DNA from 2 places in the Psychrobacter sp. YP14 genome. Region 1 is predicted to be linked to the other one. Evidence: predicted binding sites of a transcription regulator. Region 1 holds the regulator's gene; the other holds the start of a gene.
What was found. The regulator PhoB, encoded in region 1, activates phosphate uptake and scavenging genes when phosphate is short. The targets are predictions, from matches to a motif close to TGTCATNAANCTGTCATAA.
Positions count from the first base shown of each region.

Region 2: the regulator PhoB is predicted to act here: its motif matches at 2,797-2,815, upstream of pstS (phosphate ABC transporter substrate-binding protein PstS).

Region 1 is NZ_CP029789.1:2,445,595-2,450,868, reverse strand. Features, by position in the region: gene DLE54_RS10000 (HD domain-containing protein) at 1-351, shown strand, start outside; gene asd (archaetidylserine decarboxylase) at 430-1,317, opposite strand; gene dtd (D-aminoacyl-tRNA deacylase) at 1,554-1,994, shown strand; gene phoB (phosphate regulon transcriptional regulator PhoB) at 2,237-2,938, shown strand; gene phoR (phosphate regulon sensor histidine kinase PhoR) at 3,124-4,791, shown strand; gene DLE54_RS09975 (FKBP-type peptidyl-prolyl cis-trans isomerase) at 4,938-5,274, opposite strand, start outside.
Region 2 is NZ_CP029789.1:2,664,851-2,670,124, forward strand. Features, by position in the region: gene pstA (phosphate ABC transporter permease PstA) at 1-270, opposite strand, end outside; gene pstC (phosphate ABC transporter permease subunit PstC) at 418-1,368, opposite strand; gene pstS (phosphate ABC transporter substrate-binding protein PstS) at 1,477-2,643, opposite strand; gene DLE54_RS10975 (septal ring lytic transglycosylase RlpA family protein) at 3,134-3,496, shown strand; TPP riboswitch at 3,589-3,727, shown strand; gene thiC (phosphomethylpyrimidine synthase ThiC) at 4,016-5,274, shown strand, end outside.

The DNA of each region.
Region 1 (5,274 bases):
GATACGTTTTTATACGCTGAGAGTCGCAGTGAAGCACATATTGAGGAGAGAGAAGGGATTGTACGTTTGCAGGCACATAGCGGTAATGGCATCAGCAACTTGCTTGAGGTGTGGGATGAGCAAGAGAGTGGCAGCAGTGCTGAGACTCAGTTATTAAAAGCAATAGATCGCTTATTGCCATTTTTATTAAACCTAAATACTCAAGGCAAAACATGGCGTGATCATGGGGTGAAGCGCTCCCAAGTGGCAGGTATGCATGCATTTATAGCAACCAGTTTTCCAGTTATCCATGAGTGGATAGAGCTACAGCTTGATTATGCGACCAAGCAGGGCTGGTTATTAGACGCTTAACTATCAATAAAAAATGCGATAAATAAAGGTGCATTCGCTGCACCTTTACATTGTCAAGCATAGACTCATCGTAGGTGATTAGGCTTTGTCAGCCACACCCAGCAGCCGACCCATCTGCACTACAGCACCATGCTGCATGTCTTGTGCCCACTTGACGCCTGCAGACTTTGGCATGACCACAATAGCGGTTGAGCCCAAATAGAAGCGGCCCAGCTCATCGCCTTTTTTTAAGCTAAGCGTATGCTCTAAAGTTTGGATACGGTCGCTGCGATCAATTTTACCCGTGGCGACTGTCTCGATACCCGCCACAATCATAGCGCCGACCAGCACCACCACAGCACGGCCAAACTCAGTATCAAACACACACACCAAACGCTCATTGCGGGCGAATAAATCAGGAACATTGGCGGCTGTGACATTGTTTACTGAGAACAAACTGCCAGGTACATAGCGTGTCTCAACTAAGGTGCCATCGAACGGCATATGCACTCTATGGTAGTTGCTAGGTGCTAAGTATACCGTAGCGAAGCTGCCGCCCTCATAGTAGCTGCTGTGCTTATTATCGGTGTCTGCTAACAGATGGCTCACCGAATAATCACGGCCTTTAGCCTGCAAGATTTGACCTTGCTGAATATGGCCAATCTGTGAAATCATACCGTCTGCTGGAGAGACAATACCGTCTGTGGTGTCATCAATGGGGCGGGCGTCCTGCGCAAGCTCTCGGGTAAAAAAGTCATTGAAGCTTTTAAAATCGCCTAAGTTCTTGCGCGCGTATTCCTCTAAGCTAATTCCATAGGCTTTGGCAAAAGTATGCACAAAGGCTTTTTTGACCAGAGGGTTTTGGCTGGCAGCCAGACGTCCGGCCGTTTCACTGAGTTTTTGCTGCGGCACCAAGTGCTGAGCTGCAGTAAATAAGCCATCACGAGTGAGCAGCTGCTCGGCTTGTTTTTTTAAAGAGGCTTTCATTAAGTTTTTCATAAAAGAGATCATCGTAAGCTGTAAAAATGGGGGATCATCACTGGTTTAGATAACATAAACTTGCCAGTGATAAAAACTAAAAGTTAAGGAGCACCTAGTTTAGCATAATCAAGATTAAGCAAGGTCGTCCGTAAGTAGACCTGCCGCTTATAAATCACTATAAAACATAGCGGCTAAACCATTAGATACATAAAGAGTGCCAGTAAAATACAGGAGCAGATATTATGAAAGCCTTAATACAGCGAGTCAGCGCCGCCAGTGTGCGTGTGGACAATCAGATTGTGGGTCAAATTGAGCAGGGTATATTGGCCTATATTGGTTTGGCCCCAGAAGATACATTAGAGAGTGCCCAAAAGATGATTGATAAAATTTTGGGTTACCGAATATTTGATAATGACGCCGGTAAGCTGGATAAAAATGTACAGCAAGTGGCGGGTGGCTTGCTGCTGGTGTCGCAGTTTACGTTGATGGCAAAGACCGATAAGGGGCGTCGCCCTGATTTTGGTGGGGCAATGCCGCCTGCACAGGCCAGTGAGCTGTTTAAGCAGATGATTGATTATGCCAAGCAGCAACATGATAAGGTCGCCACTGGGGAGTTTGGTGCCAATATGCTGGTTCAGGCAGACAATGATGGGCCCTTAAACTTTATTTTGGAGATAAGTTAATAACAACGTCTTTAGCAGCACATGATATGTAAAGGGTGATACATTAGTATGATAATACAGTCTGTTTAAAAAGCCTAATAAAGGGCGTTTATAAAATACAAGGTTGCGCTTAATCTCATCAGTTACACTTTTTTCATCTAACTGTCATAATTTTACGTTGTAATATAACGGTAATATTTGCCTACCTTTGTAGTGCGTGGCCAATAAGCCATTAGATATGCCAATAATAGGACAGTAAACAGATGAATATCGAAACCATACTAGTTGTAGAAGACGAGCCTGCCATTCGCGAGATGATCGTCACTACCTTAGAAATGGCAGGCTTTGAGTGTCTGCAGGCCGAAGATGTCAGTGAAGCGCACAGTCAAGTGGTAGACCATAGACCAGCTATGATTTTATTAGATTGGATGTTACCGGGTAACCAATCCGGTATCGATCTGTGCCGCCGTCTAAAAAAAGATGAGCTGCTCTCTGAGATTCCCATAATTATGCTGACTGCGCGCGGCGAGGAAGACAATAAAGTACAAGGCTTAGATGCGGGGGCAGATGATTATATCACCAAGCCGTTCTCCACCCGCGAGCTGGTCTCACGGATTAAGGCAGTACTGCGCCGTAGCAGCGCCTTATCAGGTGACAAGCCTATTGAAGCTGAAGGCTTAAGTCTAGACCCAGTCAGCCAAAGGTTGTCAGCCGATGGTACACCGCTTGAAATTGGTCCGACCGAATACCGTCTATTGGCATTTTTTATGAGCCATCCAGAGCGGGCTTATACCCGTACTCAGCTGTTAGACCAAGTATGGGGTGGCAACGTCTATGTCGAAGACAGAACCATTGATGTGCATATCCGCCGCTTACGTAAAGTGCTTGAACCGTATAACTATGCTGAGTTTATCCAAACGGTACGCGGCACCGGTTACCGCTTTTCAACTCAGCGTAATGGCTAATTGTAAGTCATTAACTGGTTTTTTGTCCTATTGAACGCTGCTGATCAGGCGGCGCTCTTGGTGTTAAAAGTCGATTTTTACACGGCATCTTTGCTACTGCCTGCCATAAAGGTTAAGCAGATATCGACGTTAACTAAGATCTTGGGGCCAACTCTATTATTGATTATTGTTAAGTTGAGAGCACCATGAGCCAGTCTAAATCACAGTCTAATTCAGCTTCTAAGCTGGGCCGTCAGTCTGATATGCCTCATCAACAGCAGTTAGAGGTCGGGGAGGCTGTCTCTGAGCAGGTGACGGTAAGCGAGGAGAATAAAGAGCGCTTAATAGATGGCTTTGATGGTGCTACAACAGCCACACCTCTTAAAAAAGTAACCAAAAGCAGTCCTTATAAAAACCCCTACAGTAATCTGTATCAGAACCTTAGCGACACTAATTCCAAAAACATCATAGAGCCACTGCCCGATAATAAAAACCCCAGAGCCACGTTGCTCTGGTCAGACTTTAAGTGGTTGGTCATATTAATTTTGCTAGGGGCTTTATTAGGTCACTATATGAATGCGCTGCCTTGGGGGATTATCGTGGCACTGGTACTGTACTATGTGTGGCGCTTGTACTCGGTTCAGCAGTTTTATGGCTGGATGAGTAAGTCGTTAACCCTGCCGCCGCCTGAGTTGTCAGGCAGTATGACGTTTATGGCCAATCAGCTTTATGAGAGCAAAAGACAAGAGCAAATGACCCACCAAAGAATGATGGGTCTGATTAAAAAAATCCGCAGCTCATTACTGGCTTTGCAAGATGCGGTTATTTTGCTGGATAAAGATGACAGCTTGGAGTGGTGGAATCAGGCAGCCGAAACCTTACTGGCTTTACGCTCACAAGACCAAGGTCGCAGTATCTTAGACTTAATAGATGCGCCTGAGTTTAAAGCGTATTATGTCGATGCCGTCTCTCCTAACGATGGCCTAAGAATGCGCTCTTGGCGCGATTATGAGCGGTTTTTGCAGTGTGAGGTCACTCATTTTGGCACAGAGAAGCTACTGATTATCTATGACGTGACCCGCTTGCATCATTTAGAGCAGATGCGTAAAGACTTCGTGGGTAATGTTTCACACGAGCTGCGAACCCCGCTTACAGTAATAATGGGTTATATCGAAACCTTCTCAGACCAGCCAGATTTGGACCCTAAATGGCGACGCGGCTTTAGCCTTATGACTCAGCAAACCGTGCGTATGAATCAGATTATCAATGATTTGTTGCTGTTGTCTCGTTTGGAGAACGAAGAGTCGATACAAAGTGAGCGTGTGGATATGCCCAAGCTACTTACCCGTATCTTCGATGATGCGCAAGCTTATAATAAAGACTACAACCACTTGATCGATTTGCATCTAGATTCGCAACAAGACATTTATGGTGCTGAGGGGTACTTGCACAGTGCGCTGCTTAACTTGGTGACCAATGCCATCAAATATACCCCCAAAGGGGGGGAAGTGTGTATTACATGGCAAGAGGTTAAAGAGGGCTGTCTGTTTACAGTAAGTGATAATGGCATAGGTATTGCTGATGAGCACCTAGATAGGCTCACCGAGCGCTTCTACCGAGTAGATGGCGGCCGCAGCCGCTCAACAGGTGGCACGGGTCTAGGATTGGCCATCGTCAAGCATGTACTTTATCAACATGAAGCCAAACTGACGATCGAGTCAGTGGAGGGTAAAGGCTCTAAGTTTCATGTTCTGTTCCCCAAACGCCGTATTTATCAGAGGGTGAGCAGTAAGTCGGCTGCTAAGTTAAAACCGCCAGTCACAGACAATAACAACGTGCAGGATTTGCAGGATAAGCCCAGCTCAAACAGCTAGCTGCGACTACGTATAGCGGTATAGGCGTATAGGTGACAGAGGGTTATTTAATCGGCACAAATTTCACTCAAAAAAAGAGCCACTCAACTTGAGTGGCTCTTTTATGTCAGCTATGTCAGCGTTAGTCGCTAACATTAACGGCTAAATTAGTGCTGAACGCCGCCGTTGCCATGTACATGGCCGTGGTTTAGCTCATCTTCAGTCGCTGCACGTACTTCAACGATTTCTACGTCAAAGCTTAGTTTTTTGCCAGCTAGAGGATGGTTAGCATCGACAGTAACCGTGTCATCGTTTACGTCAGTTACTGTGACTAGCATAACTTGACCTTCTGCTTCAGACTGGAACTGCATGCCAGGTTGGATGTCTTCAACGCCTTGGAAATTAGCACGAGGTACTTTTTGTACGGCTTGCTCTTGGTATTCGCCGTAAGCGTCAGCGGGTTCAATAACCGCAGTTAATGAATCGCCTGCAGATTTGCCTTCA
Region 2 (5,274 bases), 220 kb from region 1:
AGAGCCAACAATGGCGTTACGTAGCCCACCCTCAGTCTGTGGCGGCGGCGTGTCTGCCAAAAAGATCGGCATGTCTAAAACCGCTTGAGAGCCTTCAACAAACAAGGTAACTAAAATCCAAGCCAACCAAAACAAGCCAAATGCCATAGCAGAGATTGCAAAGCCCAAGCCAAGCTTATTAATAAAGCGGCGCTTACTATAAAGACCTTTGTTATAACGGCTCTCAAAACTTGAGGTTGAAATGGCAGTAGTGGCATTAGCAGAACGCATTGGCTTTTTTCTCCGTATTTATCAAAAACCACAACCGCGGCTTTGACAAACTTATATTCGGTCATTTAACTCGTTGAAATAAAAAATCGTTGGTAAACGTTGGTAAATACTGATAAACAGTGAAGACCTGGTCGGTGACTAGAGTGACTAATTGCCTGCTTTTTTGTCGATACGCATCAGCATAAGCTTTGAGATAGACAGTACAACAAAGGTAATAACAAACAAGATTAGACCCAAATGTAGCAACGAAGCTAAGTGTAATTCACTGCCTGCCTCCGCAAATTCGTTGGCCAAAGCTGAAGTGATGGTTACCCCTGAAGTAAACAGGCTTGGGCTAATGTTATAAGCATTACCGATTAAGAAGGTCACCGCCATTGTCTCTCCCAAAGCGCGGCCCAGACCCAAAATCACCCCACCGACTACACCCGCTTTGGTGTAGGGCAAGATAATTTTGAACATCACCTCCCACGTGGTCGCACCCATGCCATAAGCTGACTCTTTTAATAAGTCAGGTACGACGGAGAACACATCACGCATGGTGGCTGCAATGAAAGGAATGATCATAATGGCCAACACTAAAGAGGCGGTAAACATACCCAAACCAATTGGGGCACCAGCGAAAAGCTGACCCACCACTGGCAGTGGAGAGACATGCTCAATAAACCACGGCTGAATATAAGTGCTAAAAAATGGCACGAATACAAACAGCCCCCACATACCATAAATAATAGAGGGAATACCCGCCAGCAACTCAATAGCGATGCCCAAAGGACGCTTTAGAAATGCAGGGCACAGCTCAGTTAAGAAGATTGCAATACCGAAGCTGACTGGCACAGCGATTAAAATGGCAATAACTGAAGTGACCAAAGTGCCATAGATGGGCGCTAATGCGCCGTATTTATCCTCTACCGTATTCCAGTCATTACTGGTATAAAAGCCCAGGCCAAACTCTTGGATACTTGGCCAAGCTCCTATAATTAATGACAGTAAGATACCGCCTAATGACAATAACACCAGTATCGCAAATGCTTTGGTCGCATTAACGAATAAAAAATCATAACGCTTTTGTTTTGCTAACTGGGAGTGTAGATCTGCCATGACAGCCTCGTTTTATTGAATACCTAAATAACACCTAATCTAGCTGCTACTGCTTGCGTACCTAAATAACTGGGTATTTAGGTACCTAAACGTTAATACGAATATTGCTTACTGCGCTGGGGTATAAACTGGCTTGCCATCTTTATCCACAACTTCATTCCACTTAGCTTTGAATAAAGCCACAGCTTTATCTGAGAAGGGTACAAAGTCTAAGCTCATAGCATCTTCATCACCGCGGGTATATGCCCAGTCAAAGAAGTTAAGCACGCCGGCCACTTTTTTTGGGTTTTTTGGATTTTTGTGCACTAAGATAAAAGTAGCAGCAGCGATAGGCCACGCTTGATCGGTATCTGAGTTGGTAATAACCTTGTAAAAACCGTCTTGTTTTGACCAGTCAATATCACCGGCAGCGGCGAAAGTTTCAGCAGAGGGCTGTACGATATTGCCGGCTGCATTTTTCATGGCAGCATAAGACATGTTGTTTTGCTTAGCGTAAGCATATTCAACATAACCAATTGAGTTTGCCATACGACTGACATTGCTGGCCACGCCCTCATTACCCTTGCCGCCCACACCTGTCGCTGACGTTGGCCACTGCACGGTCTTATCAACACCGATGCTGTCTTTCCATTCAGGTGATACTTTGGCCAGATAGTCTGTAAAGTTAAAAGTAGTCCCTGAACCGTCTGAGCGAAACACTGTAGTAATCGCGGTGTCAGGTAGGGTCAACTCTGGGTTTAAGGCAGCGATTGCAGGATCATTCCACTTGCTGATTTTACCCAAGTAGATATTGGCTAACGTTTCGCCATCTAGCTTTAGTTCGCCAGGCTTGATACCTTCAACGTTGATAACAGGAACCACACCACCAATAACGGTTGGGAATTGGATTAAGCCCTCTTTTTCTAGCTCTTCAGGCGTCATTGGAGCATCAGAGGCACCGAAGTCTACTGTGTTTGAGACGATTTGCTTAATACCGCCTGATGAACCGATAGACTGATAATTCACCTGACCTTTGGTTTCTTTGTTGTAGTCCGCTGACCATTTGATGTAGATAGGCTGCGGGAAAGAAGCACCTGCACCGGTAATATTCATCTCAATGCCTTCAGCTGACTTGAACTCACCCGCTGCAGCAGACGCTGATTCTGAAGTATTTGCTGTGCTGGCTGCTGCCGAGCTAGCCGCTGTCGTATCATCAGCTGTTGCCGCTTCTTTCTTATCACAAGCAGTTAGGGCCAACATGCTGGCAACAGTGACAGCTAATAGTGAATAACGCATGGTCTCTCCTAAAGAGTAAAAAATGTTTTTATATAAAATATAAGAAATACAGAGACTTAATAACGGATAAAGCAAAGCGGCTTGATATAAATCACTGTAATTGACGACGCTTTTGTCGGTCTTGTATTGGATTGAACACATTTTGACGTCTAAATATGACAGTTTGATGAAATGAATATCTTTTGTAAGAAATAGGTAACTTCAAAAAAAGTCGGGTGAATAATGTTACGCAACTGTACTGCGCTGAACATTTGGCTATGACGGTGTTTGAACCTTACTGGCATAGCATAAGACGCTACTCGGTTAAGTATTCCTTACATTATCTTTAACCATTAGAAAGTATCGCTAAACTAATTACCTGTAGAATTAGCCCTCGATGTTTTGGTGCAGACAATTAGGTTTTGATCGCGGTTCACTGCTTTTCACAGTAACGCCAAGATTTTATTGCCATCACAGGTGCCAATCATTTATTCCATTACAGGTCCAATTTATGAAAAAGCTTTTTATGCCAGTTACCCTTCTATTAACCTTATTACTGAGTGCGCCTGCCAATGCTGGCCTTGCCTCTTGGTATGGTCCCGGGTTTCATGGAAAAAGAACCGCTTCCGGTGCTATTTATAATATGTACGCCATGACAGCCGCCCACAAATCATTGCCTTTTGGTTCAAAAGTAAAAGTTACTAACCTTAAAAATAACAAATCGGTGGTGGTAAAAATAACTGACCGTGGTCCTTTTGCGCCCGGCCGTATTATCGATTTGTCCAAGAAGGCCAACCAATCGCTAAATTGCAATCTTTGTAAAGTAACCGTTGAAGTATTAAGCAAGGGTGATGGCAAGTACCGCAAACAATAACTTTGTAAAACCGCAGCGCCCTAGAAAAAATTAAAATAATATTGAGGACTGTTATTGCTCTAAAAGTTTGATAAGATAGCCCTTGATAAAACCATTAAGACTCGGGGTGCAGACCTTGCGTTATCTGATAGCCGCTGAAATGCGATTATAGACAACCACGCGTTTGCTGAGACATCACCCGTTGAACCTGATGCGGTTAATACCGCCGTAGGAAAGTCATTGCAACTCCCCTATACCTTATTTTTATCACAAAAAACACAACGCTTATTACTATGACAGCCCTTGAGGGTTGTGAATTAATGCGTGCTCTGCGCTTAAGATAAATCAGTTTGGATGTATCTTATCTCAGGTTACTCTAAGCGTTATGAGTCAATGTGTTTGTGTTAAAAAAGAGGGATTCGCTTTGTTAAGCGGCAGAATCTGCACTCACTGAGTCTTTATTTTTACTACCGGTTTTTAGCCTTTTACCCTAAAAGCCTCTATGGCACCTTGCCATTAACAAAAAATAAGGACATTTCTATGAGTAATGAACAACACACCATTAAGACGCCAGCGCACCGTAATGTAAAGGATGAGCGCTTCGATGAAGAGGCTCGCGACTTAACCCGCAGCCTGCCGGCGTCAAGAAAAATATATATCGAGGGCTCTCGTCCTGATATTCAAGTGCCGATGCGTGAAATAACTTTAACCGATACGCCCACTGGCGGCTTTGGCCTAGAAAATGGAGAAAAGAACCCGCCTTTTTATGTCTATGACACTTCAGGCGTCTATACTGACCCGAGTGTCGATATTGACCTCACCAAAGGCTTACCAAAGCTACGTGAAAAATGGATTGAAGAGCGTGGCGATACCGAAGTTTTAGACGGATTATCAAGTAACTACGGTCAAGAGCGTGCACGTGATATTAAAACCGCCAACATCCGTTTTGCTCACATCGACAAACCACGACGTGCCAAAGCAGGCAAAAATGTTACTCAGATGCATTATGCGCGCCAAGGTATTATCACGCCTGAGATGGAATACATCGCCATCCGTGAGACCCAAAAGCAGCATGAATTAACCGATATGCGCCAACATGCCGGCGAGACCTTTGGCGCTAATACCCCCAAAATCATCACCCCTGAGTTCGTGCGTGATGAAGTGGCAGCAGGCCGTGCCATCATCCCGAACAACATCAACCACCCTGAATCTGAGCCAATGATTATTGGCCGTAACTTCTTAGTGAAAATTAACGCCAATATCGGTAACTCAGCGCTGGGCTCAAGCATTGATGAGGAAGTATCCAAGATGACCTGGGCTACCCGCTGGGGCGCCGACACCATCATGGATTTATCGACCGGTAAGAATATTCATGAAACTCGTGAATGGATTATCCGCAACTCGCCTGTACCCATTGGCACTGTCCCTATTTATCAAGCGTTAGAGAAAGTTGATGGCGTCGCTGAAGACTTAACGTGGGAGATTTTCCGTGACACGCTGATTGAGCAAGCTGAACAAGGTGTGGACTACTTCACCATTCATGCCGGCGTGCTACTGCGCTACGTGCCTTTAACCGCAAAACGTCTTACAGGTATCGTCTCTCGTGGTGGCTCTATCATGGCACAGTGGTGCTTAGCGCATCACAAAGAAAGCTTCTTATACACCCATTTTGAAGACATCTGCGAAATCATGAAGCAGTATGACGTGGCCTTTAGCTTAGGCGATGGCCTACGTCCGGGCTGTTTGCAAGACGCCAATGATGAGGCGCAGTTTGGTGAGCTCAAAACCTTAGGTGAGCT